4 regions of the Dactylosporangium sp. NPDC048998 genome follow, and region 3 is predicted to be linked to each of the others. Evidence: riboswitches for the same ligand, from Rfam matches in the RefSeq annotation. Region 3 holds a riboswitch; each other region holds the start of a gene.
The links. A riboswitch is a leader RNA that binds a small molecule or an ion and turns the genes downstream of it on or off. The one in region 3 is predicted to bind cyclic di-AMP.

Region 1 (7,241 bases), on a different contig from region 3:
GTCGACCGAGACGGCGATCGCCTTCACGTTGCGCTTCGCGAACTCACCTTTGAGCGCGGCGGTACGTCCGAGCTCGGTGGTGCAGACCGGGGTGAAATCGGCGGGGTGGCTGAACAGGACCGCCCATGTGCCCGATTTCCAGTCGTGAAAGTCGATCTGCCCTTCGGTGGTCTCCGCGGTGAAGTTCGGCGCTTCGTCGCCAAGCCTGATGCTCAACTCGTCTCCTATGCAGGTTGATGCGGTAGTTCGCTCGACGGCGGGTCGCCTGCGCTCCGCCACACCAAAAGGTTGGTGCACAAACAGTATGTGCACCAACAAGCGGAAGGGCGAGGAAACCGCACCACGAGTGACCGGGCCGACAGTTTCGCATTGGCCATCTCGCTGTGGGACCGGTGGCCAGCGACTTCACCTTGCGTACCAGTGGTCCGTCCGCTGGCAGCGGCGGACTATGGGGGTATGGCCATCCAACTGAACCACACCATCGTGTCGGTCCGGGACAAGCAGGAGTCGGCGGAATTCTTCGCCGAGATCCTGGGCCTCGACAAGCCGACACCCTTCGGGCCGTTCCTGACCGTACAGGTCGACAACGACGTCTCCCTCGACTTCGCCGACGACCACGGGCCGGTCCACCCGCAGCACTACGCATTCCTGGTCAGCGAGACCGAATTCGACGTGATCTTCGATCGGATCCGTGCTCGCGGCCTGTCCTACTGGGCCGATCCGTCTCGGCGCTGGCCGGGCGAGATCAACACCCGTGACGGCGGTCGAGGCGTGTACTGGCAGGATCCCAGCGGGCACTTCCTCGAGATCCTCACACGTCCGTACGGCAGCGGAAGCTAAGGACGCTGCTCGAACGCACCAGCCGCACCGTCAGGCTGACCGAGGCCGAGTCGGTGCTGCTGCGCGAGGGCCGGGCCGCCCTCGACGCGGTCGACGCCGCCGACCGCCGCCGCACAGCCGTTCCAGGGCCCTCGCCGGACTGGTCCAGGCCGCGACCCGCCTGTAGCCGGCCCGCTGGCCGGCTCGGCGGGCGCGAGGACCGGTGTCACGGATTCGGCAGGGGGTTCTCCGGCCACGCTGCCGGGTCGTCGCCGCCCAGCCACTGCAGGGTCGCGGCGAGTTCACGTACGACCGATCGGTTGTAGGAGCCGGCGGCGACCATCGACAGCGTCACGCCACCGCCCATCCCCATGTGGATCTCCAGGATCGGGTGGCCGCCGTCGCCGGGGTGCTCGAGGACCTGGGCCCGGCGGCCGCCGAGCGTCTCGTTGGCCGCCCCGGCGGCTGAGCCGTTGCGGAGCTCCGTGGTGAACGAGACGTACGAGTCGCCGATCGCGATGGCCATCACGGTACTGCGCTCCGACCCGAAGAACGTCGTGCCGCACGCGGCCGCCCTGGTGCCGGCGGGTACCGACGGCAGGCGGAACGGCACAGCGCAGCGGTACGTGCGGTCGAGGCGCACGCCGTTCGCCACCGCCAGCGTCGCGGCCTCGTCGAGTTGGCCGTACACCTGCAGCCAGAGGCCGTTGGCGAGGCGCCAGCGCAGCGTGCCGGTGCCGGACCGGGAATCGTACGCGAACGTGCCGGGGCGGCCGTCGACGACGACGGACTTCTGCTCACCGGTGAGCGGCTCGAAGTCCGTGGTACCGCGGGAAAGCCGGACGTACAGCATCGACAGCGTCTTGGGCGTGCCGGACAACTCGCCCTGGAGCTGCACCCACTCGCCGTCGGTGGACGTCTGGTAATGCACGACGGTCGCGGGAAACGGCAGGACGTCCATACTGAGATGCACCAGCCACGGGCGGCCGACCTGGGCGGGGTCGCTCAGCGCGCTCGGCGCCCCATCGGCGGGCGGCAGGAGCGGCGGCGCCGTCGTCTGCGGCAGCGCGGCGGCGGTCGTAGGCGTCGCACTGGGCGCGGCCGACGGTACGGCGGTCGTGGCGGGTGGCGCCGCCGGCATGCCGCCCGCCGTGGTGGGCAGCAGCGCGGTGGTCAGGGCGACGGCGGTACCCACGGCGGCGACGGAGAACGCCGCGCCCGCCGCGATCGCCAGGCGGCGGCGCCTGCGGTAGCGGATGCCGCCCGCCCTCGCCCCGGCCAGTAGCCGCTCGACGTGCACGTCGTCGTCGGCGACCCGGGCCAGCGTCTCGGTGACCACCCGGTCGAGTCCGGTCACGACTTCCCTCCGTTGAGCGTCAGGCCGGCCGAGCCGGCGTCGGATCCTTCTTCGGCGAGCCGGGCGCGCAGCGAGTCCAGGGCGCGTTTCACCTGGCTGCGCACGGTCTCCCGGCTGCAGTTGAGTAGCTCCGCGATGGCTGTGTCGTCGAGGTCCTCGTAGTAGCGCAGCACGACGGCGGCGCGCTGTTTCGGCGGCAGGGCGCGGATCAGCCGCCACGTCGCGTCGCGCTCGGCGGCCTCCGCGCCCAGGTCGCAGGGGCCGGGAGTGTCGTACGGCTCGGCCACCGCGACCTCCCGGCTGGACGCCAGCCGCCACCGGGAGATGGCGGCGTTGACGAGCATCCGGCGCAGGTACGGGTCCGGCGGGTCGGCCGCGATCAGTTCCCAGCGCACGAACGCCCTGGCGAGCACATCCTGCGCGAGGTCCTCGCCCTGGTGCCGGTCGCCGGTGAGCAGACGCCCCAGCCGCACCAGCGCGGCGCCGCGCTGCCGTACGTAGTCGTCGAACTCCACGCGGAACTCCTCCCGTGCGCATGCCGTCACCGAACTGCACGCGGCGGCGAGCCCCGGCTGTTGCATCGCCGGCGCGGTCGCTCGTCGACGGCCTCGCGGCACAGCCGGGCAAGGACTGGGCCATTCGGCCGTGATCTGGGTCACTATCGGCCACTGTGCGCGAGGTTGCGGGGAAGTCCGCACAAACGGTGCGGTGCGCGATTTCGGCGCCCTGGGTACAGTGACCCACGGTCACGTCCACGAGGGCACCGCCCCCGGTGCCGGGCGGGGCTGCCGCCTAATCGTCGCACCGTGGCGAGCCGGGGACCCACCGTAATGTTGGGGTGAATCCACCTTCCTCGGAAGGATGGTAGGGGTCGTTCCGTCCCGAACCCGTCAGCTAACTCGGTCGGCGGCCGACGGAAGGAACAACGAACCAGATGTCATCGCGACATCCCTACCGGCGCGCTTTCGTCGCACTGCTGGCGGCAATCGTGCTCGGGGGGCTCGCCGCCACGCCCGCCGCGGCCGAGCCCGGCGGCGACACCGGCGACGAGGGCGCCGGTGCCAACCCGACCCTCAACTCCGTCCTCGAGGACACGACCCGCAAGTGGACCGAGGCCAACGATCAGCTCAACGCCTCGGTCAAGCACCAGGGCGAGCTCACCGCGCAACTGCAGGCGACCGAGGCGGAGCTGGCGACGATCCAGGAGCAGGTGGCCGCGATCGCCGCGGCGGCATACCGCACCGGCCCCCTCACCACGTTCGCCGCCCTGATGGACGCGAAGACCCCGGACAGCTTCGCCGAGCGGGCCAGCTCCATCAACGAGATCGCGCACCACAACGACAACCTGCTGCACCAGCTCAAACAGCTGCGGGAGAACCAGGCCGCGCAGAAGAAGGCGATCGAGGACGAGATCGCCACGCAGCAACAGCAGAAGAGCATCATCGAGCAGCAGAAGAAGGCCGCGGAGAAGGCGCTCGCACAGGCCGGTGGGCCGAGCAGGGGCTTCGTCACCGCCAACCTGCCGCTCGCCGACCCGGTGCCGCGCAACGCCAACGGGTCGCTGCCCAAGGAGTCGTGCAGCGTCAAAGACCCCACGACCACGGGCTGCATCACGCCCCGCATGCTGCACGCCATGCAGCAGGCGCAGAAGGACGGCTTCAAGCGGTTCGTGGCCTGCTACCGCCCGAGCGGGCCGTACGAGCACCCGAAGGGCCGCGCCTGCGACTTCTCGGTGCAGACCAAGCCCGGCTTCGGCGGGGTGGCCTCCGGCGACGACTACGTCTACGGAACCACCCTGGCGACGTACTTCGTGAAGAACGCCGACCGCCTCGGGGTCATGTACGTCATCTGGTTCAAACAGATTTGGACGCCGGCGGTCGGGTGGCACCACTACTCGGGCGTCGCCGGAGACCCCTCCAGCGACCATACGAACCACGTGCACCTCTCTATCCTGTAATCCTCACGTTCGCGGGCGGCCGGTCGATAGGGGAACCGTCGACCGGCCGTTTCTGCGAGGGGGATCTGCCGCACGACGCGGCCGAGCGGGTGCTGGGCGAGCTCATCGACCAGGTCGGCGCGCCGATGAGTTCCACCGCCGGCCGCCGGAGCTAGGGGTTCGGCCCGGCGCGGCTCAGAGGATCTCGGTGTCCCGCAGGAGTCGCCACAGGCCGGCGCCGTCGGGGGCGCCCAGCCAGGGGCGGTCATTCAGCGGGAAGCGCTTAGAACTACCGGCCACCCCCGGGAACGCGCCGGCCAGCACCGCCTGGGTCGGCGAGAGGTGCCGGATCGCCACCGCGGCCACGCTGTCGGGGTGCTCGGCGGCGAACTCGGCGTAGATCTCCGGGTCGTGCTGCCCGTCGTCGCCGACCAGCAACCAGCGGATGTCCGGGAACTCCTCGGCGAGGCGGGCCAGCGACGCGCGCTTGTGCGCCTGGCCGCTGCGGAAGAACCGGTCCGGCTGTGGGCCCCAGTCGGTCAGCAGCAGCGGGCCGGCCGGGTACAGGTGCCGGGAGAGAAACCGGGTCAGCGTCGCGGCCACGTTCCAGGCGCCTGTCGACAGGTAGAAGACCGGCGCGCCCGGGTTGGCGTTGACCAGCCGCTCGTACAGCACCGCCATGCCCGGCACCGAGGCGCGGGCGTGCTCGTCGAGCACGAACGTGTTCCACGCGGCGAGCAGCGGGCGCGGCAGCGTGGTGACCATGACCGTGTCGTCGACGTCGGAGACGATGCCGAAGCGGGTGGTGCCGGGGTCGATGATCCGGATCGGCGCCTCGACGGCGGCGCTGTTCTCGCTCTGCAGCGTGACGGACGCCCAGCCGGGCGCGAGGTCGGCCTCCACGACCACGTCGATGAACCCGCCGCGGTCGCAGCGCACCTCGCAGGTCCGCCCACCGGCCTCGATGCGCACCAGGGCGTCGCTGACCGACACCGCGGTGAACGAGCGCCAGCCGCGCAGCTTCTTGAGCCGCTTGGCCGGCTTGGGGTCGATCCGGGCCAGCAGCACGCGGCCGAGCACCCGGACCCACCCGGGGCGCTCGGCGGTGGCGCAGGCGCCGTACCCGGTGTAGGCGGTGACCGCGACCTTCCACCCGCGCCGGCGCAGCCGCCGCTCGAGGACGTTGTGGATCGCGTCCTCGATGCGGGCCGCGCGGTGCAGCGGCAAGGGCGCGCTGCCCGGCGTGTTGGGGATCAGCGACACGGCCCCAACCCTGTCACAGCCCGCCGGGGACTGCACCCCGCCCCACGGTCAACGCTGGGTGACTACCACACGACCGTGGCATGAAACCGTGAGCCCGAACTCCACGGACGCTTCTAGCGTGATTGTCAGTAGGGAACAGAGCGCACAGGAGGTGCGAGATGGCTACCACGTTCGAGGCCGTTCGGGCCGAGGCGCTATTCGCGTCGGACCTGCAGTCGTCACAGTCGCCGGTCGGCGGTGAGATCCGCACGGCGGTCGCCGCGACCCTGCGGCGGATCGGCGTCCAGGGCTGCGCCGCGCGGGTCGCGAGCGAGTTCGGGGACCACCCGGAGACCGCGGTCGCCCGCATGGCGTGGGCGCTGGCCCAGGTCCGCGCGACCTATCCGGCAGGCGGCGCCAAGACGGTGCGCGCGATGCGTTCGCTGCGCCGCCCCGGCGCCGTGATCGGCTCCGTCGCCGCCTGAGCCGGCCGCGGCACCACCCGGGCCACCGGCCGGGGCGTGCGCCGATTTTTCCTGATTGCCCCCGTCGCACAACTTGTCCGCTCCGCTGCAGGCCCTGGCGATGCAGCGGCAGCGCACGACTACTCGTTGAGCACCCAGCGCACCTCGTGCGCCTCGGTCGGGTCGGGCAGCTCCCAGCGCCCGGCCAGCCGGTCGATCACCGTGGCCGGCACCCGGCGGGGGCGCGCCCGGTTGCGCCGGTGCACCACGTCCGGCGGCGCCTCCACGCTCACCACCTCGACCCGCGCGCCGTAGCCGGCGGCCAGCCCGATGCACCGCGAGCGCAGCGCCCGGGTCACGTTCGTCGCGTTCCAGACGTACGGCGTGGCCGCGCGCAGGTGCTCGCGGGCGCGCGCGTACGCCGCCGCGATCACCGGGCCCTGGTCGCCCGTCGGCCGCACGCCGAGCTCGTCGCGCAGGTCGTCGAGGCCGACCACCGGCAGCCCGGGCCGGTTGGCCGCGATCCAGTGGTCCTTGCCCGAGCCCGGCAGCCCGGACATCACGGTCACCGTGAAGCGCGTGTCGTCGAACGCCGCGTAGCCGGGGTCTCGACCCACACGGCCCGGGGTGCGGAAATATTCGAACCGCGCATGGTCCGAGGCGAAGGCGCGCGGTCCGTCGAGGCAGCCGATTTCCCGGGTGTACTCCATGAAGAGCGCGACCTCGTCGAGCAGCGCCCGGGCGCCGGGGCCGCCCCGCGCGAGCACGTCGGCGGTCGCCAGCAGCGCGAGGTCGTCGTTGCGGGCCAGCAGGCTGACCCGGAACGCGACGCGGTCGAGGTCGGGGTGCTCCAGCGCGCCGAACGGCAGCCTCCGGTGGCGCACGAGCGCGCACACGTGCTCGCGCCAGGCGATCGGCACGCCCATCTCCCACAGCCGCCGCCGGGCGGCGAGCTCGCCGCGGCGGGCCGAATCCGGGTCACCGCCGTCCACGAGCAGGGCGGCGGCGAACAGCCGCGCCCGCTCGGCCGGCGGGCGGCCCCGCCACCGGTCCAGCCCGGCGAGGGCCTCCACGGTCCGGCGGGCGTGCGCGTCCGCCTCCGGACGGAGGTCACGCAGCTCGTCCCAGCGCACGGCCCAGGACGGTGGCGCCGGGCAGAGCCGCTCGAACGCGTTCACGCCCGCGCCCGGTTGGCCACGATCGGGCGGTCCTGCCAGTGGCTGCCGGAGTCGAGGATCGCCGTGTGGAAGCTGGGCCGGACCCACTTGTAGCGGCCGAGCACCGCGTCGTCGTCCTCGAGCTTGAGGTACAGGCCCTCCATGTCGTCGGACATGTCGGTCTCGCGCACGACCTGGTCGGGGTCGGCGCCGCCGGCGACCGCCGCCTCCCGCAGGGCCTCCCGCCAGCCGCCGGTACGGCAGGT
Region 2 (7,241 bases), on a different contig from region 3:
CCGTTGCCGGTGCCGTCACCACGGTGCCGCTGCCGGCCGTGGCGAGCACCGCGGAGGTTGACGGCTACACCCTCACCTTCGCCGGCCATACCGTGACCGGACTGGACGGCAACCTGACCGCCACCGTCACCAAGGACGGCAAGCCGGTCACCGACCTGCAGCCGTACCTGGAGAGCTACGCCCACGTGAGCGCAGTGCACGCCGGCGATCTCGCCTTCGCTCATCTCCACCCAGAGGGCGAGGTCAACGGTGACCACGGCGGCCCGACGCTGTCGTTCAACACCGCCTTCGGCAAGCCCGGCGACTGGCGCCTGTTCGTGCAATTCCAGACCGGTGGCGTGCTGCACACCGCCGCCGTCACGATCAACGTGGCATGACAGCGACCGCCGGTCGCGGCAGCCCTCGCGGTCCGCGGGTCAGGGCTCGTCCCAGCCCCACTGCCGCCGCGGAGGGACGGCTGCGGCCGGCGCCGGTCGGGCCGTCGCGCCCGGTCGTGCCGGCTCGCGCTCAGACGACTCGCACTCCCGGATGGGCGCATCGTCGCGGCGACCTGGCGATATCTGCTGCCCGACGAGTAGCCGCCGCGTGTCAGCTGGGGAGCGTGTGCTCGACCGCGGCGATCACGACCGGCAGTACCGGCGCAAGCGCGAACCCCGCGGCGACCATGCGAGACAGCCCGGCGGGCAGAGGCCGGCGTGGCTGCAGCAGCCGGTGCAGCCGCTCTGTGGTGTCGCCGCCGTGCGCGGCCAGCAGCGGCGGCCCGTCCGGCGCAGCGAGCGGGCCGTCACCGCGACTACCCGGCCCGGCTGCGGCGTGTTCGGCCCGGGCTTCGGCCAGTGCGACGAGGGCGCCGGCCAATGCGATCGGGGCGCTGCTGCGGGCGGCGACATCGTCGGCGCGCAGCTCGACGAGCCGCTGCACCTGCCGCAACGCGGTGCCGAAGCACGACAGGCGTGGAAACGCACGGTGCAGCAGTTGTACCGTGCGCAGCAGCCGGTAGTGCCGGCCGGTGGCATGCGCCCGCTCGTGGGCGGTGACCGCTTGCAGTTGCTCGGCGGTGAGCCGGCTCACCGCGGCCGAGGTGACCACCACGTCCTGTTCTCCGCCGCCCGGCAGCAGATAGGCGTCGGGATGCTCGGCGGGCACCACGACCACGCCGATTCCGGGCAGGCGCCGGCCGGTCTGCTGTAGCAGGCCACGCAGCCGCCGCCGCTGCCGCCGGTCCGCCGAGGCCAGCCGCCATCCGGCAGTCACCAGCCGGCCGGCGAGCAGCACGAGCAAGGCGGCCCCGCCGCACGCCGTCAGCTGGGCGGCCGGGCCATGCGCTCCCAACAACGCATCGAGGCAGACCCGCCAGGCGCGGCAGACCACGCCGTGCGTGCGGTCCCAGTGCAGGGTCGCGGTCACCCCGGTCAGCACCGCGCTAGCCAGGACCGCCACACACCACATCTGCCAGGCGAAGATCCCGAGGCCGGGTGCGCGGGCCACCCATCGCGCTCGGGCCAGTCGCGGCCCGGCCGCCAGGACCAGACCGGCCGCGTACGCGGCAATCAGCACCGCGGTCAATGCCCGCTGATCTTCCGCTCATAGCTGTTCAGCGCTGCCCGCAACGCCGCTGCCTCCTCGAGGGTCATCTGGCCGACGAAGTGCAGCAGTGCCTGCTCCCGGTCGCCGCTGTCGGTCAGCGCCTCACGCATCAGTCCGGCCCCGTACTTCTCCCGGCTGGTCACCGGCCAGTAGACGTGCGCGCGGCCCTGCGGCTCCCGCTGCAGCCAGCCCTTGCGGTACAGCTTGTCCGTCACCGTCAGCACCGTCGTGTACGCCAGCACGCGCTGGCCGCAGAGTGCGGTATGCACTTGCCGCACAGTCACCGGCTCTCCCGCCGCCCACAGCTGGGCCATGACCGCAGCCTCCAGCTCACCGAACCCGCGCACCGCACCTCCCGACCGACATCCGCCATCCGATGCTACGGCCCGGCCGGCCGTCATCGCGACCACTGGCGGCCCCGGGCCCGGCTGCGACGCCCCGCACTCGTACGCCGGATCGGAGCACCACGCCGGGACGCGGCCCGTGCACGCTGCTCTGGACATCGCCGCGGCCGTGCCGATTCGACCATCTCCTATTTGGCATAGGAACAATACTTGCATGGACGCCGATGGAATGGGACGGTCTAGGACAACCCTCGATCCGCGCGGACATACAAGGAGCCGAACATGCGGATGCGACTGCTCGCGGCGGCGACCGCCGCTGCCCTGGCCGCACTTGGCGTGCTGACCGCTCCCGGAACCGCCGTCGCCAGCCACAGCTGGGGCGGTTACCACTGGGCCCGCACCGCCAACCCGTTCACTGTGGAGCTGGACAACAACCTCACCTCGGCGTGGACGTCGAGCAACGCACCCCAACGCCCACGACTACGCCGAGCTGGAGACCATCTACAGCCACCTCGACAGCACCAGCACCACCCTGGCGTCCAAGGACCCAGCCTCGCCGTCGGCGAAAGCCCGTCGACCTGGGGCACGCTCACTCGCGGCAGCGTCGACCGGCACGGCGCCGCCACCTACCATCGCGACCTCGGCAGCGGCCAGCAGGTCATCACCTTCGTCCTCTGGGCCTGAACGCCCGACCCGGAGACGCCCGACGTCGAACTCCGACAGCCGGTCGATCTCGTCCGGCCGGATACGCCCCGGTCCACCGCCGGGCGCGCAGGCGGCGACCGATTGTGAGCGCAACAGCAATCGGCCGCCGCCGCGCGGTCGGCTTCATGGCGATAATGTCCGTAGTCGGTTTACGACTAATTGCCGTGCGGCACCAGGCCGGTGGGCAAATCGCCGTAATCAACGAATACTGCGAACCCATATAGGCGGGCCGGAGTGCCGTTGGTAACAGGCGAAGGTCTTGGCAGCGTCTGTGCCCATCTGTAAGGTCAGGGAACATCTGACCCGGTCATTGGCCACATCAGGTGGCACCGGGACGGACCGCCGAGTCGCGCTTTGCGTGAGCCGGGGACCCACCGTAAGTCTGGGGTGAATCCGCGGGCCGAAGGCCCGTGGTAGGGCGACCTTTCGCGCCCGAATCCGTCAGCTAACTCGGTAGGCGGACGCGTAAGGAGATGTATCGGTGCACGCTTTCTCGGCTCCCGGCCGCGCAAATTTCCTCGCGGTGTCCGCATGCACGTGTCCAGCCGGTCGGCTCCGCGCTAATCCCTGACAGCGAGACCTTTGCCGCGTCCGCTCAGGCGCGACGCTGAGGCCCCACGTGGCCGAATGTTCGCACCTGCTGATCCGCATCGGGCCGTGCCCTCGTCATGCGGTCCGCGGACGCATCTCGACTTGTCTGTCCTTTGCTTGCATATCCGGGCCATCACGCGCGTCTGTCGCCATTGTGATGGCCCAGTTCGGCTTGGAGAATCACAGTGGATCGTGGACCATTGCTTCGGCATTTCCGGAATGTGACGAGTTCTCGTCCGCGGCGCCTGGCATTTGTTTCGGGTGGGCTTCTTGCCGTAGCCGCTGTGGCCGGTATCGCGCTGAGCCAGATCGACGGCGGGGCCTCGGCCGTGGCGGGGTCCGGTACTACAACAATGACGACCCAATCGCCCACGGGCCAGGTTTCGACGCCCGCTGAGTCGCAGATTCCTGCCCAGCCCGCGACGAAGATCCTCCAATACCAGTTCCAGTTACAGCCGAACTATTACTACTGCGGACCGGCGGCCACCCGGATCGCCCTCTCGGCGACCGGCCACACGGTGAGCCAGGATCAGGCCGCCGCGCTGCTGGGCACCACCACCAATGGCACGGACTCAGCCTTCGACACCACCCGCGGGCTCAACAGCGTCATCGGCCACGGGCGCACGGTCTATCAGACCCGTGAGATCCCGGCCTACCCTGCGACCCCGGCTCAGGCCGACCAGCTTCGGACCGACGTCCTGAACACCATCAACAGCGGCCGCGCCATCGTCGCCAACATCGCCGGCCACCTGACCGACACCGCCGGCACCTACCACGCCTACGAAGGCGGCCACTACCTGACGATCGTCGGATACAAGGACAGCGGCAAGACCGTGAAGATCGCCGACCCGGCCAACCCCAACGGTGACGGCACGTACTGGGTGACCACCACCAACATGGCCAACTGGATCGCCCAGCGGGGCTACTCGTACTGACCAATGGCGTCGACGGCCACGCCCCGGCGTGTGCCACACCTGCGGTCGGCAGGGCTGCGACCCGGCACGAGGGCGATCGTCGAGGGACCGTACGGGCGGCTGACCGCCGACCGTCGCACCGCCCCCCAGGTCACGATGATCGCCTGCGGGGCCGGCATCACGCCGTTGCGCGCGCTGCTCGACGAGCTGCCGTACGCCCCGGGCGAGGCGACACTGCTCTACCGTGCGCGCTGTGAGGCCGATCTGGTGTTCCGCGACGAGCTGGAGCACCTCGCGGCCGTGCGGGGGCTCCGGGTGCGGTACCTCCTCGGCCCCCGAGAAAGGGAGGGCTCCTGGCTGCCGACCGGCTGGGGCGACGACACGACGGCCCTGCGCGACCTCGTCCCCACTATCGCACACCACGACGTGTTCGTCTGTGGCCCGGACGGCTGGACGGCGGCGGTCGTGCAGGCGGCGCGGGCGGCCCGCGTGCCCGCCGCCCGCATCCACCTCGAGCGCTTCACCTGGTAACCCGCGGAAGGGCGCGACATGCGAAAGATCATCACGTGGTTCGCCGCCACCGCCGCGGTGGTCGTCCTCCTGTTCAATTACCGCACCTCGACCATGGGAGCGCCCCGCGCCGTCTCGGCGGTTGCCGCCACCGCCGGCGGTACGCCGGGCATCGTCGCCGGAACGCCGCCGCCCGCAGCCGGTGGTCCACCCGATCAGGCCGACCAAACCGCGCCGCAGTCCAGCGCCAGCGGCGCCACGAGCCCTCGGCCCAGCCCCGGAACCGTCTCGACCTCCGGCTCCACCCTCGTGGTCAACGGCTCGATCGTGACCACCCAGTGGGGGCCGGTCCAGGTCCAGGCCAGCATCAGTCGGGACCGGATCACCGACGTGACCGCCCTGCAGGTTCCCGGCGGATTCTCCCGCGAACTCAGCGACCTGGCGGTGCCGCGACTGCGGTCGCAGGCGCTCGCGGCGCAAAGCGCCAACATCGACGTGGTGAGCGGCGCGACCCAGACCAGCGAGGGCTACCGCACCTCCCTGCAAGCGGCCCTCGACGCCGTCCACTTCAAGGCCACCCGCTGACCGGACGATCGTTCACGTGCGCGAAGCACTCAGCGTACGGTCGTCAGCCATCGTGGTGGCCGCTGTGTCCCGTGCTGGCCGGCAGCGGCGTGCATGGTCGCGCGGTCGATACCGGCCGTCTCGCGACGACGGGTGTGACCGCACGGATTCAGACTCACCGGCCGGGTGCTGGGCAGCCGGCGTGGTTTGGCGACCTTCTGGGCCGGCGGCGGTGACGTGACCGTCGGCGACGGCGTGCTTGTAGAGGCAGCGCAGCGCGGCGATGAGCAGTTCAGCGGCGCTGCGCCCGCCGCGGCCGTTGCGGCGTGCGACGACGTTGGCCTTGACGTGCTGGGCGAGGCGTTCGATGTCGGATGGGCTGGGCTCGTCAAGCCGCCGGTCGGCCCAGTGCTCGACCACCCGGTTCCAGTAGGAGCAGTACGCACGGCGGCTGCCGTCGCTGACCGCAGCCGCGACGACCGGGACGTACTCGGCGAACGTCGGCGCCGGCCGGTGGTCGCGGCCAGCGCCGAGCAGGTCGGCCGGTGACACGCCGAGGCGGTCGAGCAGCAGCCGGGCGGCTTCCAGGTCGGCGCGTGCGGGCGACACCGGTGACAGGTCGGTCATGCGGCGCCACCGCCCAGCACGGTGGTGTGGAGTTGGGCGATCATGGCGTCGATGGCGGCCGGTGGATGGACCACGAGACGGTGCTCGGCCGGTTGGTCGAGCCCGAGTTCGTAGTGGCCGCGGCGGAGGTTCTGGATGAAGGCGTGTCCGGCGATGATCGTCAAAATACACAGCGATCCGCTACACCGACGCTCTCACCGGCGTGCGAATGCACGCCTGCACAGTGGAGGCGTCAGGTGCGGTCGCGGAGGATGGCGACGCCGTCGCCCGTGAGATCATCGAGCGCCTGGGTACGCCCGGTCATGGCCATCACCAGTGCAATCGCCGGTCCGGCGACCTCTGGTCCGGTGCCGTGGCTCCATTCGGCGTCAGTCGCGCGCAGCGTGACTCCGGCGATACGTTTCTTCGCGCCGATGAGCAGGTTGCTGCCGGCGTAGAAGTCGGCGACCGCGACCACGTGCTCGATCGGGTGGTCGCGGTACGGCCCGAGGGCACGGAAGATGTCCTCGCCGTGCACGATCGTCTCCCCAAGCCAGGACGTGGCAGGGCCGGGTGGCGCGTTGCGGGTGCCGACCCGGGACCGGAGCAGCTCGACCAGGTCGGCGTTACTGCGTCCCATGAGGATTTGTCGGATGTTGCTGGCTGTCATCACCTGGAACCGGAATCCGCTGGCGGCCAGCTTGCCGAAGAACGTCGGCGGCGTCATCTGCGCCGTCGCGATCATGTGCGCGACCACCTCCCGGACCTGCCAGCCCCTGCACAGCGACGGCTTGTCCCACGCCGCATCGGGCAGCCCCGCCAGGGCGTCGACCAGGGACGCCCGTTCGGTCCGAATCGCTTCCCATGTCTGCATGACCCCTCCGCTGCTGCGCGTAGAGTGGATGTTCCACCAGGTCATGATGCATACCAGGTGGGGGCCGCGTCCGCATATCCGCCCGAAGGTCGAGCAGCCGGCTGGGATCCCGCCTCCCAGCCACCCGACCTCAGTGGGCGTCTGTTGCTACGGCGGAGCGTTGGCCGGATCGACCCCGGCGACGCACCTCCTGCACGCCCTGCTGTGACCGGCCGGCGCTCATCCGTGCGTGAGGTGCTCCCACTCGCTCCTAGAAGATCAACGAAGGAGGGATACGCCGCACGCTCGGCCTGACGGTCACGGCACGGCGGCGTGGGCCGGCGCAGGCACGTCGGGCAAGGCGAAGACCGCAGCGAAGCCGCTGACGGCCAGTCGCACGCTCGTCGCCGGGGCGGGGATGGGCGTGCCCATGACGCGAGCGACCACTTCGGGGCCGGCCGGTTCGAGGTGCAGGCGGACGGTGGCGTCGTGGCCGAAGTAGGTGACCTCTGCGACCCGGGCGGGAACGCCGTCGCCGTCGCGGTCGGCCACGATCCGGATCTGTTC
Region 3 (7,241 bases):
GAGCCGGGTGGTGAGCTGATGCCACGAGTGCTCACGAACGGCTTTCACGGTGGCGTGCTGCCGGGTCACCGCGGCCTGCGCCCGCTTCCACCGGTTCGACGGATTCCGCTTGGACCGGGTGGCCGGGTCGTACGGCCCGACCTTGCGGGCGGCCCGGCGCTGCGCCTTGCCGAGTTTCTTCAACGCGGCTTTGAACGGGGCCGGGTTCCGGACCATCTCGCCGGTGGACAGGACCGCCAGATGCTTGATCCCGGCGTCCACACCGACGACCCGGCCGGTCTTCGGCGCGTGCGCCGGACGTCCGGCCGTGCGTTTGACGGCGACCTGGAACGAGCAGAACCACCGTCCGGCAGTCTCGGTCACGGTCGCGGACAGGATCTGCGCGGTGCCCGCCGCGATCCGGCGGGACAGCTTCCGCGTCGATTCGTGGGTGCGGATACGGCCCAGCCGGGGCAGGACCACGTGCCGGCGGTCGGCGTCGATCCGAATCGCTCCGGTCGTGAACCGGGCCGACCGGCGGGCGCGCAGGACCACGCAGGGCCAGCGGGCCGCTCGGGACCGGCGGGCCGCGCAGTCCTGGAAGAGACCAGGACACGCCAGCCGCGGCTGTGGCTGGCGCTGGGCCGCCCGGGACCGGCGAGGCGGCGCAGGGTCTTGCCAGGACGAGGGCGCAGGTGCGGCCGCTGGGCCACCAGCCGGCCGACAACCGAGCACGGCGAGGCCCGCCGTCCGGCACGGCGGCCGTGCGTCTAATGCCATCGCGCACCGATCCCTGCCGATACGGAGCGTGTCAAAGATTGGCCGGGGTGGCCGGCCCGAGGGGTTGGGCTCGATCGGGACGGGGCGATTTGCCGTAGTCGTCAGATACTGCACGGCGCCGTCATGATCACTACGTAGCTGGGCGGTCACACATTGACGCCAACCGGTGCTAGGTTGACCGCATCGCGCTTCGTCATCCTCGCGCAACGCAGCGGGCTCACCGAAGAGAGAACCGGAGAGAGAAAGAGATGCCATGACGCAGGGCCGGCATCATCGGCGTCGCGACGACGACCACACGGTCGACGGGATCTACGTCCCGCCCCCGCGTGAGGTGCCGCGCCCCCGCACCGAGCCGACCGACTGGCCACCGCCGGCCCCGCCGCCCGCCGCCGCCCCACCCCCATGGGCACCCGCGGCGCCGGGTGGTGCCCCTCCGGCACAGCCGCCGGACAGGCCGGACGGGCATCCCGCCGCACAGCCCGGGCAGCCCCCGACGGACCACGCGCGATCGTCGGAGTGGGCCGGACGCTCCTCCTCCCCCTGGGCGCCGGCCGACGACGAGCACGACGAGGAAGACCCGTATGCGTCGGCGGAGGACCCGCCCCCGGCTCCGCCGGCGCATGCGGTCGCGGAAGGCGGCGGCGACCAGTGGCTGCCGCCGCTCTACCCGCAGGAGTGGCCGCCCGAGCCCGTCCGCCAGGAATGGACGCCGCTGCCGCTGCCGGAGGACCGGCGCGCCGACATCCCGTCGCAGCGGCGGGTGGGGCCGCTCGGGGCATCCGCGGTACCGCGGCCGCAGCATGCCCACGAGCGCTCCTCGGCGACCGCGTGGTGGATCGCGGTCGGCGTCATCATCGTCGCGCTGGCCGTCGCCGCGGGCGTGTTGGTCGGCCTGCGGCTGGCGGCGCGCGCCGGGCAGGAGCCGAACGGCGCGGCCGAGGCCACCTGCGGCTGGCGCGAGGTACAGCGCACCGCGGTCGCCCCCGAGCCGGCCTCCGCGGTCGAGCAGGCGGCCGGCGGCTGCGGGCTGGTCGCGGTCACGTCGTAGGAGAAGACGCACCGGGGCGGCGTGGCTTGGATCCCGGCCACGCCGGCCGCTTCCAGCACATGCCCGAACTCGTGTCGCCGGCGGCGTTGCGGCCGTTCGCCGAGTCGCTCGACGGCGTGCGCGCAGGCGGGCACACCGCTGTTCGAGACCGTGCTCCGCGCGGCATGGGCGAGACGCAGAAGCGCTCCTGGGCCCGCACGGCCCCCGGTAGCCAGTCACGAGAAATCGGAACGCGCTAGGTGCATCTGCCGCAATCCGGGTAGAAACACGGAGCCCTCGACCTGGGCGATGCCATTTGTACGCGATTGGGGTGATGGTCCATGAGCGGGCCTATCGTGGGCAAGCGCCGCCTCCGTGCCGAGCTGCGGCGGCTGCGGCGCGAGCGGGAACTGACCCAGGATCTGGTGGCCGCCGAGATGGAGTGGTCGCTGTCCAAGCTCATCCGTATCGAGAACGGCACCGTCGCCATCTCGGTGAGCGACCTGCGCAGCCTGCTGGCCTACTACCGGGTCCACGACCCGCGGACGGTCGACGAGCTGCTCGAGCTGGCCCGCGCGGCGAAGCGGCGGATGTGGTGGGACGAGTACCGCCCGATGCTGGCCGGTCAGCTGATCACCTACGTCGGGTTCGAGGCGGAGGCGACCCGCATCGGCGAGTTCGCGCCGATCATGTTCCCGACGCTGCTGCAGACGCGGCGGTACGCCCACGCCACCAGCGACGCGGAGTCCCCGCTCGCCGAGCGCCGCGTCGAGTTTCAAACGCGCCGCCAGGAGGAGTTGTTCAACCGCGAGGAGCCGCCCCACATCCAGATGATCCTGGACGAGTCGGTGCTGCGCCGAAGCCCCGTCCCCGGCGACGAGGCGCTGCTGGTCGACCAGCTCGAGCACACGATCGAGTTCGCCCAGCGCCCGTACGCCGACGTGCGCGTCGTCCCCCTCAACGCCGGGTACCACGCCGGCTGGGAGGGCGACTTCACGCTGCTGGAGTTCGGCGCGGACGACGGGGTGCTCTACCGTCAGCAGTTGCTCTGGGAGGAGCCGGAGCTCATCACGACGTACCGCGGCATCCTCGAACGGCTCGGCCAGCGCGCCCTGTCGCAGGAAGCCACGCTCGACCTTCTGCGGCAGGTCGCCCACGACCTGAAGTGAGCCGGCCGGCCGGCTGCTACGCGGCCCCGGGCAGCGCGAACGCGGCGCCGGCCTGCTCGGGCCGCCAGCCGGCCGCGACGGCCCGCCGGACGGCCTCGGCCACGAGCGCGGGCCGCACCGCGCCGGCGGACAGGCCGAGCCAATTGTGAGGATGCGCCAGCGCCGAGGACACGACGAGGACGGCCCCTCGCCCGGAGTCCGCCTGCACGACGAACGTGAGCGGCGTCCACCCGTTGGCCTGGGAGTAGGTGGGCCGGTGCCGGACGGTCCACCGGTACTCGACGCCGTCGACGACGATCCGCCGCGATCCCTTCCTGTTCAGCGTCATGCGCCGACGGTAACCGCGCGGCGTCGCTGAAGGCGATCGATATTGCGCCGCTAAGCGCACCCCCAGCGCGCGCGAAGATCGATGTCACTGTCCGATGTGGAAGACCAACCGGCGGTAATCCGGACTTTTAGGTGTATTAGATATCGAGGGGGACGCACGCCTTTCGCACGGCGGATGATCACGTTAAGTTAGGCCCTGGCCTGCTCGGCAGTCCGCCGTCCATCCCGGACGGCGCCGGGCAAGCGCCGCCGAATCGAGCTCGGCGCGCCGCCCGATCCCCTCGAGCGCGCGCATCGAACCGGGGACCCAGAAACATTCGCAGGGGTGAATCCGCGACGTTGCGGTAGGGTGTCCTTCCCGCCCAAACCCGTCAGCTAACCCGGTAGGCGGTCGGTGAAGAAGGGTCTTTCCTTGTCCACTGGACACCGTGCCGGGCGGTCAGTGCTGCGAACCCTGTTCATCGGGCTCGTCTCACTCACCGTGCTGGCACCAGCCGCGGTCGCGCACGCCGATCCCACGCTCGCCGAGATCGAGGCCCAGCTCGACAAGTCGAACAAGGACCTCGAGGCGACCATCGAGGCGTGGAACAAGATCAATATCGATCTTGCGGATTCCCAGACCAAGGCCACCGAGCTTGAGACCAAACTCAAGCCGCTCGAAGACAGCATGGCCGACGCCAGCGCCAGCGTCGAGGGCGTGGCGATCGCCGCGTTCAAGACGTCGGGCAACCTTCGCAGCCTGTCCATCATGCTCAACGCCGAGTCGTCGAACTCGCTGATGGACCAGCTGTCGATGCTGCAGCAGATCACGCGGCAGCAGCAGAAGGAGATCGAGGACTACAAGAACGCCAAGGCGAAGGTCGACGACGAGAAGAAGCTGCTCGACGAGACCATCGCGGCGCAGAACACGCAGAAGACCGACCTCGAGAGCCAGCGCAAGAAGATCGAGGGCGACGTCAAGAAACTCGTGGCCCTGCAGAAGAAGGCGACCGCCGCCGGCAGCACCAAGGTCAACCCGCCGAAGATCGACCCGGGCAACCTGCCCGCGGTCTCCGGCAAGGCCGGCACCGCCGTGAGCTTCGCGAAGGCCCAGCTGGGCAAGCAGTACGTATGGGGCGCGGCCGGCCCGAACACCTACGACTGCTCCGGCCTGACGATGGCAGCCTGGAAGGCCGCGGGCGTGACCCTGCCTCACAACGCCGCCAGCCAGTGGAGCAACGTGGCGCACATCCCGCGGTCCACGCTGGCCCCGGGCGACCTGGTGTTCTACAACGGCCTCGGGCACGTCGGGATCTACGTCGGCAACAACCTGATCATCCACGCACCACACACCGGCGACGTCGTCAGGTACGCGTCGGTGGACATCGACAGCATCTACGGGTTCGGTCGCGTCAAGGCCTGACCTGGCCTCGGCTGGCAAAGGACTGGCAAAGGACCACGAAGGGGCCGCGGATCGCATCGATCCGCGGCCCCTTCATCATGGGTGCATGGCCTCGTGGGACCCGCAGCAGTACAACCGCTTCGCCGAGGAGCGCGCCCGGCCGTTCCGGGAGCTCGTCGCCCGGATCCCGACCACCGGCGCGGTCGCGGTCGTGGACCTCGGCTGCGGGCCCGGGACGATGACCGCCACGCTCGCCGAGCGCTGGCCGGACGCCGCGATCCTCGGCATCGACTCCTCGCCGCAGATGATCGCCGCGGCCACCGAGCTGCAAAGCCCGCAGCTGCGCTTCCAGCTCGGCGACGCCGGGCAGTGGCGCCCGCAGCGCGGCTCCGTCGACGTGATCGTGGCCAACGCCTCGCTGCAGTGGGTCGACGACCATGAGACGCTGCTGCCGGCCTGGGCCGCCGGGCTCGACGACGGCGGAACGCTCGCCTTCCAGGTGCCGATCGCCTCGTACGACCCCGGGTTCGGGCAGGTCGCGGGCCGGCCGCGCTGGGCGCCGCTGCTCGGCGGCGCGCTGGAGGCCATCGGGCCGCGCTCGGCCACGCCCGTGCTCGAGGCCCCGGAGTACGTGCGGCTGCTCGGCGCGGCCGGCCTCACGGTCGACGCCTGGGAGACGACCTACTACCACGTGCTACCGGGCGACGATCCGGTGTTCGAGTGGTTCAAGGGCACCGGCCTGCGGCCGTACCTCGACGCGCTGTCACCGGACGACGCCGAGGCGTTCGCCGCAGAGGTCCGGGAGGAGCTGCGGATTCGGTACCCCCGGGAGCCGTTCGGCACGATCCTGCCCTTCCCGCGGCTGTTCGTCGTCGGACATCGGGCCTGACCAGCGTCGGCTGGCTTACATCACGCGGCGACCGGCGCCCCTACGCTGGCGCGCGTGAGTAAAACTGCGAAGATCATCATTTTCAGCCTGATCGGCGTCTTCGTCGTGTGTTGCGGCGGCGGCGCGGCCGGGCTCTTTTTCATCGTCAACTCGGCCAGCAAGGACGCGAAGGTCGCGGCCGGGGACTTCCTGACCGCGCTGGAAGCCGGCAACAACGAGGGCGCGTACGCGCTGCTGTGCGGCACCGCACAGACCAACTACGGCCCGGAGGAGTTCGCCTCGATCGTCAAGCAGAACGCGCCCGCCTCGCACGACCTCAGCTGGGGCGGCTCGTACAGCAACGACCTCGGCGTCGAGACCGCCTCGATCACGGCGACCATCACGTACAAGAGCGGCAGCAAGGGCGACCACACGTTCGCGATGCGCAAGGAGAACGGCGCCTGGAAGGTATGTGGCGATCCGTACTGACGGCGCCACACCGGCACAACGAAAAGCCCCGGGTCGCTGCGACCCGGGGCTTTCTGCCGTTCAGGGGTTACGCCGCCTGCAGGCCCTCGGCGCGGGCCAGCTCGCGCAGCCGGCCGAGCGCCTGGATCTCCAGCTGGCGGATCCGCTCGCGGGAGAGCGAGAACCGCGTCGCGACCTCGGTCAGTGAATGCTCCCGCCCGTCCTCGAGGCCGTAGCGGGCCCGCATGATGCCGGCCGAACGGTCGTCGAGGTGGTTGAGCAGACCCTCGATCCGCTGCCGCTCGAGGGCGGCCAGCACCACGTCCTCCGGCGACGGGGCGTCGGAGTCGGCGACGAGGTCGCCCAGGTTGGTGTCGCCGTCGTCGCCCACGGGAGTGTCGAGCGAGACGGTGTCCTGCGACCAGCGCATGAGCTCGTGCACCCGCTCGACGGGCACCCCGAGCGCGGTGGCCAGCTGCTCCGGCTCCGGCTCGTTGCCCAGCTCGCGGGTGAGCTGACGCGCGACGTTGCGCATCCGGTTGACGTCCTCGACAAGGTGCACCGGGAGCCGGACCGTGCGCTCCTGCTGCGCGATCGCCCGGCTGATCGCCTGGCGGATCCACCACGTCGCATACGTCGAGAACTTGTAGCCGCGGACGTAGTCGAACTTCTCCACGGCCCGCACCAGGCCGGTGTTGCCCTCCTGGATCAGGTCGAGCATCGGCATGCCGGACCGCACGTAGCGGCGGGCGATCGACACCACCAGCCGCAGGTTGGCCCGGATGAACCGGTCCTTCGCCCGCTCGCCCTCGGCCACCAGGCGGTGCAGCTCCGCGGCGGTCACGCCGTCGGGGATCTCGTCGGTGTCCAGCAGGTGCTCCGCGTAGAGCCCAGCCTCGACCGCCTTGGACAGCTCGACCTCAGAAGCGGCGTCGAGCAGCGGCGTGCGGGAGATCTCATGCAGGTACACGCCAACCAGGTCGCGCTCCTCGGCACCTGAGTCGGCTCGCATCTCCACTTTCACGTTCTCCACTTCGGGCCCCTCCCCGCTCCATCCTTCGCCTTCCCCGTTTCACCCTGCTAAAACGGGTGCCCCCCGGGTATGCCCCCTACACAACAGTCAAAGCGCCTTCCGAATTCCGCCCCCAGGGGCGATTCGGTGACGACCCCTGAGAGTTGCACCACTTACCTAGACGCCCGGGAGGCTGCTCCGGTTCGCTTCGGTTGCAACAAGTGATACGT
Region 4 (7,241 bases), on a different contig from region 3:
GCTCGATCGGCAGCGTCCCCCGCTTCAACGCTGTCGAGCGCACCAACTACCACGGCCCGTGGTACTGGATCAGCCAGCTGCCGCTGTTCGACTCGGTCGTGCCGACCCGGCTGGGCCTCATCGTCACCACGGTCGTCGGCGTCAGCCTGGCGCTCATGATCGACCGGCTCGTCGTGGACCGCCTGCGGCCCGTCGCGGCACCGGTTGCCGAGCCCGTCGAGGCCCCCGAGCCCGAGCCGGACCCGGTCCCCGCGCTCGTCGGCTCGGGCCCGTCGAGCGACGGTCCGTCGGGCGACGGCGGGCTGCCGATGGTCGAGGCGTCCGTCGCCGCGCCCCGGCGCCCGGCGGCACCCGCCCCGGCCCCGGTGCGGCAGCGCCCGCTGGCCGCCGCCGTGTGGAGCGCCGCGATCCTCGCCGCGATCCTGCCGCTCGTCCCGAAGCCGCATCAGGTGTCCGAGCGCCCCGCGCTGCCGGCGCTGTTCACCGACGGCAACTGGCGCACGAAGCTGCCCCCCAACCCGGTGGTCGCGCCGCTGCCGGGCGGCTGGGGCGACGACATCCTGATGATGCGCTGGTCGACCGAGACCAACTTCGAGGTGAAGCTCACCGCCGGCTACTTCCTCGGCCCCAACGACACCAACCCGGACGACAAGTTCGCGCACTTCGGGCCGGGCGAGCGCAAGACCGTCGCGTACCTCACCCAGGTCAAGGGCCAGCTGACCTCGCCCGACGTCACCACGCAGGCGCGTGCCGACATGCGTGCCGACCTGCAGTTCTGGAAGGCGACCAACATCGTGATGGTCGTCGGCTACCCCAACGAGAACGTTATCCGCGAGACGATCGACAAGCTCGTCGCTCCTGAGGTGGCCCCCGGCCGCGCCGTCGACGGCGTCTGGGTGTGGGACGTGCGTGCGATCAGCGGCGCCGGCTGAGCACCAGCTCGGCGGCCCGGCGGGGGTGCAGCTCCGGGATCCAGTGGTTCACGCCGCGCAGGATCTCGAAGGTGTACTCCCCGTCGACCCATCCGCCGCAGCGGCGCGCCAGCCGCTCGGTCACGAACTCGTCCCGGTCGCCCCAGGCGTACAGGGTCGGCACGGTGACCCTGGGGAACCGCTTCCCCGGCAGGGTCATCGCGCGATACCAGTTGAGCGCCGCGTCCAGCCCGCCGCGCGCCCCGCGTTCGGCGTAGCGGCGGGCGTGCTCCTCGTCGAGCCCGCTACGACGCAGCCGGCCCGCGATGCCCCGGGCCAGCGCGCGCTCGGGCAGCGCGGGGAGCTGGAAGAAGCCGATGTACGCCGAGTGCCACAGCTGCGTGCTGCGCAGCGCCGCCTGGGCCCAGGCCCCGCGGTGCGGCACGGACAGCGCGGTCAGCGTGCGCACCCGGTCGGGGAAGGAACCGGCAACGTGGAACGCGAGCGCCGCGCCCCAGTCGTGCCCGACGAGGTCGAACCGCGCCAGCCCGGCCTGGTCGGCCAGCGCCAGCACGTCGGTGGCGAGGAGATCCAGGGTGTACTGCCGGCGGTCCCGCGGGCTGGCGCCGGGCGAGTAGCCGCGCAGGTCCGGCGCCAGCACCCGCAGGCCCTCGGCGACGAGCACCGGCGCCACGCCGGCCCACGCGGTGCGGTCCTGCGGAAACCCGTGCAGCAGCACGACGCCCGGCGCGCCGGGGTCGCCGAGATCGTCGACGTCGAAGACCAGCCCGCCATTGACGAACCGCGTGATCACGGCTCCATGAAACCACTGGCACGTTTCCGGGATTCGTCGTGATCTGCGCGCCCCTACTGTTCTTCTCAACGGCGACAACGAAGACTTCAGACTTCAAGGGGATACAGATGAGCGACATCGACACCGGCTACGACGGCGGGCACGACGTGGACTACGGTCACTACGAGGCGGGTCAGGAGCACGACGCTCTGAACCAGCTGCACCAGGCCCACGGCTCGGAGGCCGACTACAACAGCCAGTTCGGTCAGTACGAGCAGGACCACCACGCGGCGGAGTCCACGGACTTCTCGCAGGGCCACCACGTCGAGTACGACCAGCCGGGTGCGGTGCACTTCGAGTCGGACGACTACACCAACTACAGCCACAACGCCGAGGTCGACGACCACGTCTTCGCCGCCGAGGGCAGCGAGCACGCCCACCAGGCCGACTTCTCCCAGCTCGACGCCCTGCAGCACCGCTTCGACGCCGCCTTCGCCGAGGGCACCCAGTTCCACGGCGGCGCCGGCGAGCTCGGCATGGCCTCCAACTAAGCGTCTTGCGATCAGCCGGTCACCCCGTTCGGGGTGGCCGGCTCTTTGCTTTTGGCACCGCGGATCCGGCAGGGAGACGCGCCAGCGTCGACCGGTGTCTCACGGGAGGAACGGTCGTGCGTTGCACGGACCGGAGTCATATGACTCTGCCGTGTCATGCGGAAGGGCGACCGCGGGCCGGAACCACCGCGGCGGCCGCGCGGTTCGGGGAATCATGTCCGGTTATGCGCCGACAACGACGGTTGTTGCTGTATGCCGGGCTTGCCGCCCTCGTCATTGCCGCGCGGGCCCGCAGGGTTTCTCAATCCGGGGCGCGCGGAGTTCGGCTACGGCGCGAGTGTTCTGATCCGGTCCGATGAGACTTCCAAGGGCGCCAATGTCATGCAAAAAGGGTTCTCGATCGGTGACAGTCAGTTCAAGCTACAGGTCGACGGCGTGGCCGGTCGGCCGAGTTGTGTGATTGTCGGCACTGGGTCGCCTACCATTTTTGTAGCGCTGGCATCGCGGTCCGTCGCTGACGGGAGGTGGCACCGGATTGCGTGTTCACGCGGTAACGCGCTGCTCACGGTGGCCGTGGACGGGGCCGAGGTGGGACGGACCGCAATTCCTTCGTCACTGTCCATAGTGAACGACGATCCGCTGTCTATTGGCGGCAAGGGAACCAGCGCGAACAACGATCAGTTCGTGGGTGTAATCGACGACGTGTACGTCACTCGAATCGCGTGACCTTTCGGAACAAAACGGACAACAATCGATCGTTGACTTGAACCTGGGAACCGGTCCCCCTTAACGTGAATTCCCGTCGGCTGGATGTCCGCGCCCACCACGGGTGCGCCAGGCGGCACCGCCGAGTCGAATCCGAGCCGGGGACCCACGCGCTCAACCGGGGTGAATCCGCGAACTTGTGCGCGGTAGGGCGACCTTCCCGCCCGAACCCGTCAGCTAACCCGGTAGGCGGCCATGGAAGAAGGAGTAACTCCTCAGTGGAGACCCATCTGAGGTGGACGAGGCGGCCCCACCGTCTGGTACGGCTCCTCGTTGCCATCCTCGGCGGTCTGTCGCTCGCCGTCGGTATCACCGGGCTCGCGCATGCGGACCCGACCCCGGGCGAGATCGAGAAGCAGATCGACGACAAGTGGAACCAGATCGAGCCGATCATCGAGCAGCACAACCAGCTCAAGATCGAGCTCGCCGCCAACAAGACCAAGCAGAATAAGCTCGAGGCCCAGATCGCGCCGCTGCGCGAGCAGGTCGACGCCGCCTTCGACAAGGTGAGCGCGTTCGCCGTGATGCAGTACAAGACCGGGCGCATCTCCAAGCTCGACGCGATGCTCACGACCGGCTCGCCCGACACGTTCATCAACCAGATGACGATGCTCAACATGCTGGCCAAGGACGAGCAGGCGCGGATCCAGGACGTGATCACGGCCAAGGAGGAGTACGACTCCCAAAAGGCGCCGATCGACGAGCTGGTCGCCAAGCAGGCCGAGCAGGAGGCCGCGCTGGCGCAGCAGGAGCAGAAGATCAACGCCGACATCAAGACCCTCAACGACATGCGCATGAAGGCGTACGGGTCGAGCGGCGGGACCGGGAACCTGCGGCCGGTGGCATGCCCGTTCGAGTACACCGGCGGCCCGGGCGCGAAGGCGGCCCAGGTGGCGTGCGCGCAGATCGGCAAGAAGTACGTGTGGGCGACCGAGGGGCCGAACACGTTCGACTGCTCCGGCCTGACGCTGTACGCCTGGAAGCAGGCCGGCTACACCCTGCGGCACTACACCAAGTGGCAGTACCAGGACACCAAGCGCGTGTCGCGGAGCGACCTGAAGGCCGGCGACCTGGTCTTCTTCTACAGCGACCTGCATCACGTCGGCCTGTACGTCGGCGGCGGCTGGATGGTCCACGCACCGAACCCGAGCGCACCGGTGCAGATGAAAAAGATCGACGCTGAACCGATATCCGGCTACGGCCGGGTGGCATGAGCAGGGCGGGCCCGCGGGCCCGCCCTTTCACTTGGTGGGCTTCACTTGGTCGGCTTCACTTAGTCGGCCAAGTCCGCCAGTTCTGCCACGAGCGGCTCGGGGTAGGGCCGCGCTGGCCCTGGTACCGCGAGCCGTAGACCGCTGAGCCGTACGGGTGCTCGGACGGCGACGAGAGCCGGAAGATGCACAGCTGACCGATCTTCATCCCCGGCCAGAGCCGAATCGGCAGGTTGGCCACGTTGGACAGCTCCAGCGTCACGTGGCCGGAGAAGCCGGGGTCGATGAAGCCCGCCGTCGAGTGCGTGAGCAGCCCGAGCCGCCCGAGGCTGGACTTGCCCTCCAGGCGCCCGGCGAGCTGATCCCCGAGCGTGATCACCTCGAGCGTGGAGGCCAGCACGAACTCGCCGGGGTGCAGCACGAACGGCTCCCCGTCGTCGACCTCGACCATGGACGTGAGCTCGTCCTGCTGGATCGCGGGGTCGATGTGCGTGTACAGGTGGTTGTTGAACACCCGGAACCACCGGTCGAGCCGTACGTCGATGCTGGACGGCTGCACCAGCGCTGGATCGAACGGATCGAGGCGCAGCTGGCCGCCCTCGAGCTCCTTGTACAGGTCACGGTCGGATAGCAGCACCCTCTGAGGTTACGGTGTCGGCTTCATCCGCCGCCGCGCGAGCTTGCCGGCTGCCGTCACGGCCTCGGTTTGCCTCGTTCGGGCAACTTGGCCACGATAGAACAGATGTACGAGTAGATTTGATGCATGGCATCGTGGGCTGATTTCGCCGCGGCCGAGCCCGAGCTGGCGACGGCCATCCGCACCCTGGTCTGCCAATACGGCCCAGGCCTCGGCTACCTGGCCACCGTCCGCCCCGACGGCGGCCCGCGCATCCACCCCGTCTCCCCGGTCATCACGGACGAGGGCCTCTACTGCTTCGTCCTGGCCTCCCCGAAGCGCCACGACCTGGACCGCGACGGCCGCTATTCGCTGCACAGCTTCCCGTCCACGGACTCCGACGACGAGGCCTACCTGTCGGGCCACGCCACCCCGGTCACCGACGAGCCCCTGACGGCCCGCCTGGCCACGACGATGCGCGCCGCCCCAACAGTCGACTGGCGCCTGTACGAGCTGACCGTGGACGTCGCGATGGTCGTCCGCCACGAGACCCCGACGACCTCGACCCGCACCGTCTGGAAGGACCGCCCCAGCCACGTCCCAAAAGCAAGACAGAATGATCCGTGCACGGAGGCCGTGGATTCGGTACAGTAGGCGTCACTTGCGGGTGTAGTTCAATGGCAGAACATCAGCTTCCCAAGCTGACAGTGAGGGTTCGATTCCCTTCACCCGCTCCACCGGAAAAGCCCAGGCCAGGCGGCATGCCCGACCTGGGCTTTCGTTTATGCCGGTCGCTGTCGTTTCCCGGCGTGCCCGTTACGTGCCCGATCGCGCTGTCGGGTGATCTGCCCGCTGAGCGCGTCGGCGCGGCTTCGTCGTGGCGACCGGCGCCTGACGGCCGTGACTGTCGACCGTGATCCACGACGTCATCATTTTTCGCGTTGCCCGTAACCGGCGACCGACTGTCCCGGCGTCGTAAAGGTCATGACAATCGACTGGACACTCCGCCTGACCCACGGGCAGGGAGCGTCTCAGATGCTGCCGGTGGCGCCTGTTGGGTTCACCCCGCCCGTCGACCTGCACAATGCTGTCGCGGCCGGTAGCCGTCGTGCGGTTCCGGTCACCTTCACCTCGCCGACCGGTGCCGCCGTGCAGCAACTGTCGGTGGAATTCGCCTTCGACGACGGTGCCACCCGGCGGACGGTGCCGCGCGCGGCCGACGGCCAGGCCGTCGTGATCGACCCCGCGGCCGGTGCGCGGTTCGTGTCCCTCCAGGCACACGCCACCGACTCCGGTGGCTCCACTGCCCGCCGGACCGTGCTGCCCGCCTACCGGATCGCGGCGTCGTGAAGAACATCGACCGGGATTTCGAGGCGTTCGTCCAGTCCCGCGCCCATGCCCTGCTACGGGTGGCCTACCTCCTTGTCGGTGACGAGCAACTTGCGCAGGATCACCTGCAGGACGTGCTCATGCGGATGTACCAGCGGTGGCCGCGCGTCCAGCAGGAACCCGACCGGTACGCGCGAGCGGCCCTGGTCAACCGGACGACCGATCACTGGCGCCGGCGTAGTCGGCGCCGCGAGGCCCCGATGCCCGACGGACTCACGCTGGTGGCGGCCGACGACACGACCGCCATGATCGGTCGGCGAACCGTCCTCGACGCGCTGTCCGTCCTGACCGCGCGGCAGCGCGCCGTCATCGTGCTGCGCTACCTCGAGGACCTACCGGTGGTCGAGGTGGCCGCCATGCTGCGCTGTTCCGAGGGGGCGGTGCAGAGCCATGCCGGTCGCGGCCTCGCGAAGTTGCGCGAACTCCTCCCAAACCTTTCCGCCGCGTTGAACGGAGACTCTCATGCCTGAACTCAGCGAGCGAGACGATGAGCACCTGCGCGTGATGCTGCGTGACACGACCGATCACCTGCGCCTGCCCGAGCGGCTCACGGACACCGCCCGGACCGGTGCGGTGCGCCGCACCCGCCGCCACCGCGCGCTCGGGGCCGGGCTCGGCATCATCGCCGTGACCATGGCCGTGACCGCCGTGGCGATGTGGCCCGGGTCGGACGACGGGCCGACGACCGCGGCGGTCGGCGCGAACACCTCGCCCACGCCGCGTGGCACTCTGCCGGACAAATGCCTCCTGCACGTGCTGGCGACCCCGGCGAACGCCCAGTTCAGCTCCGTGACCGGCGGCGATCCGTCCGGTCGGTACCTGCTGACTCGCAGCAGCCAAGGTGCGGCGAAGCAGATCAGAATCTGGAACGGTGACTCGTCGCGCGTAGTGGCGATGACCGGCGAGGATGCCGAGTTGAATGACGTCAACGCTGCCGGGACCGCGGTCGGTTCCAGCTTCGTCAACGACTCGCCGACTGCCTGGCTGTACCGTAACGGCGCCGTC

Region 1: another riboswitch for cyclic di-AMP. It lies ahead of ACGFI8_RS43415 (coiled-coil domain-containing protein); the one in region 3 lies ahead of ACGFI8_RS00070 (NlpC/P60 family protein).
Region 2: another riboswitch for cyclic di-AMP. It lies ahead of ACGFI8_RS33425 (C39 family peptidase); the one in region 3 lies ahead of ACGFI8_RS00070 (NlpC/P60 family protein).
Region 4: another riboswitch for cyclic di-AMP. It lies ahead of ACGFI8_RS12250 (NlpC/P60 family protein); the one in region 3 lies ahead of ACGFI8_RS00070 (NlpC/P60 family protein).

What each region holds. Positions count from the first base shown of each region.
Region 1 covers NZ_JBICTV010000044.1:46,484-53,724, forward strand. The annotation lists gene ACGFI8_RS43395 (peroxiredoxin) at 1-216, opposite strand, end outside; gene ACGFI8_RS43400 (VOC family protein) at 457-840, shown strand; gene ACGFI8_RS43405 (hypothetical protein) at 1,046-2,176, opposite strand; gene ACGFI8_RS43410 (SigE family RNA polymerase sigma factor) at 2,173-2,691, opposite strand; cyclic di-AMP (ydaO/yuaA leader) riboswitch at 2,956-3,101, shown strand; gene ACGFI8_RS43415 (coiled-coil domain-containing protein) at 3,111-4,133, shown strand; gene ACGFI8_RS43420 (App1 family protein) at 4,308-5,369, opposite strand; gene ACGFI8_RS43425 (hypothetical protein) at 5,534-5,839, shown strand; gene ACGFI8_RS43430 (AAA family ATPase) at 5,959-6,996, opposite strand; gene ACGFI8_RS43435 (RNA ligase family protein) at 6,993-7,241, opposite strand, start outside.
Region 2 covers NZ_JBICTV010000021.1:36,344-43,584, forward strand. The annotation lists gene ACGFI8_RS33405 (hypothetical protein) at 1-377, shown strand, start outside; gene ACGFI8_RS33410 (M56 family metallopeptidase) at 589-1,557, opposite strand; gene ACGFI8_RS33415 (BlaI/MecI/CopY family transcriptional regulator) at 1,563-1,934, opposite strand; gene ACGFI8_RS33420 (hypothetical protein) at 2,214-2,615, shown strand; cyclic di-AMP (ydaO/yuaA leader) riboswitch at 2,967-3,111, shown strand; gene ACGFI8_RS33425 (C39 family peptidase) at 3,581-4,162, shown strand; gene ACGFI8_RS33430 (hypothetical protein) at 4,193-4,672, shown strand; gene ACGFI8_RS33435 (FMN-binding protein) at 4,691-5,236, shown strand; gene ACGFI8_RS33440 (hypothetical protein) at 5,249-5,842, opposite strand; gene ACGFI8_RS33445 (hypothetical protein) at 5,839-6,006, opposite strand; gene ACGFI8_RS33450 (maleylpyruvate isomerase family mycothiol-dependent enzyme) at 6,075-6,695, opposite strand; gene ACGFI8_RS33455 (ABC transporter ATP-binding protein) at 6,993-7,241, opposite strand, start outside.
Region 3 covers NZ_JBICTV010000001.1:13,806-21,046, reverse strand. The annotation lists gene ACGFI8_RS00090 (RNA-guided endonuclease TnpB family protein) at 1-534, opposite strand, end outside; gene ACGFI8_RS00085 (hypothetical protein) at 1,013-1,807, shown strand; gene ACGFI8_RS00080 (DUF5753 domain-containing protein) at 2,128-2,955, shown strand; gene ACGFI8_RS00075 (hypothetical protein) at 2,972-3,283, opposite strand; cyclic di-AMP (ydaO/yuaA leader) riboswitch at 3,523-3,686, shown strand; gene ACGFI8_RS00070 (NlpC/P60 family protein) at 3,725-4,684, shown strand; gene ACGFI8_RS00065 (methyltransferase domain-containing protein) at 4,770-5,552, shown strand; gene ACGFI8_RS00060 (hypothetical protein) at 5,607-6,020, shown strand; gene ACGFI8_RS00055 (RNA polymerase sigma factor RpoD/SigA) at 6,088-7,011, opposite strand.
Region 4 covers NZ_JBICTV010000004.1:308,829-316,069, reverse strand. The annotation lists gene ACGFI8_RS12270 (DUF6541 family protein) at 1-932, shown strand, start outside; gene ACGFI8_RS12265 (alpha/beta fold hydrolase) at 916-1,725, opposite strand; gene ACGFI8_RS12260 (hypothetical protein) at 1,833-2,255, shown strand; gene ACGFI8_RS12255 (LamG-like jellyroll fold domain-containing protein) at 2,508-2,981, shown strand; cyclic di-AMP (ydaO/yuaA leader) riboswitch at 3,091-3,227, shown strand; gene ACGFI8_RS12250 (NlpC/P60 family protein) at 3,239-4,234, shown strand; gene dcd (dCTP deaminase) at 4,290-4,868, opposite strand; gene ACGFI8_RS12240 (pyridoxamine 5'-phosphate oxidase) at 4,995-5,501, shown strand; tRNA gene ACGFI8_RS12235 (tRNA-Gly) at 5,511-5,584, shown strand; gene ACGFI8_RS12230 (hypothetical protein) at 5,883-6,197, shown strand; gene ACGFI8_RS12225 (SigE family RNA polymerase sigma factor) at 6,194-6,706, shown strand; gene ACGFI8_RS12220 (hypothetical protein) at 6,699-7,241, shown strand, end outside.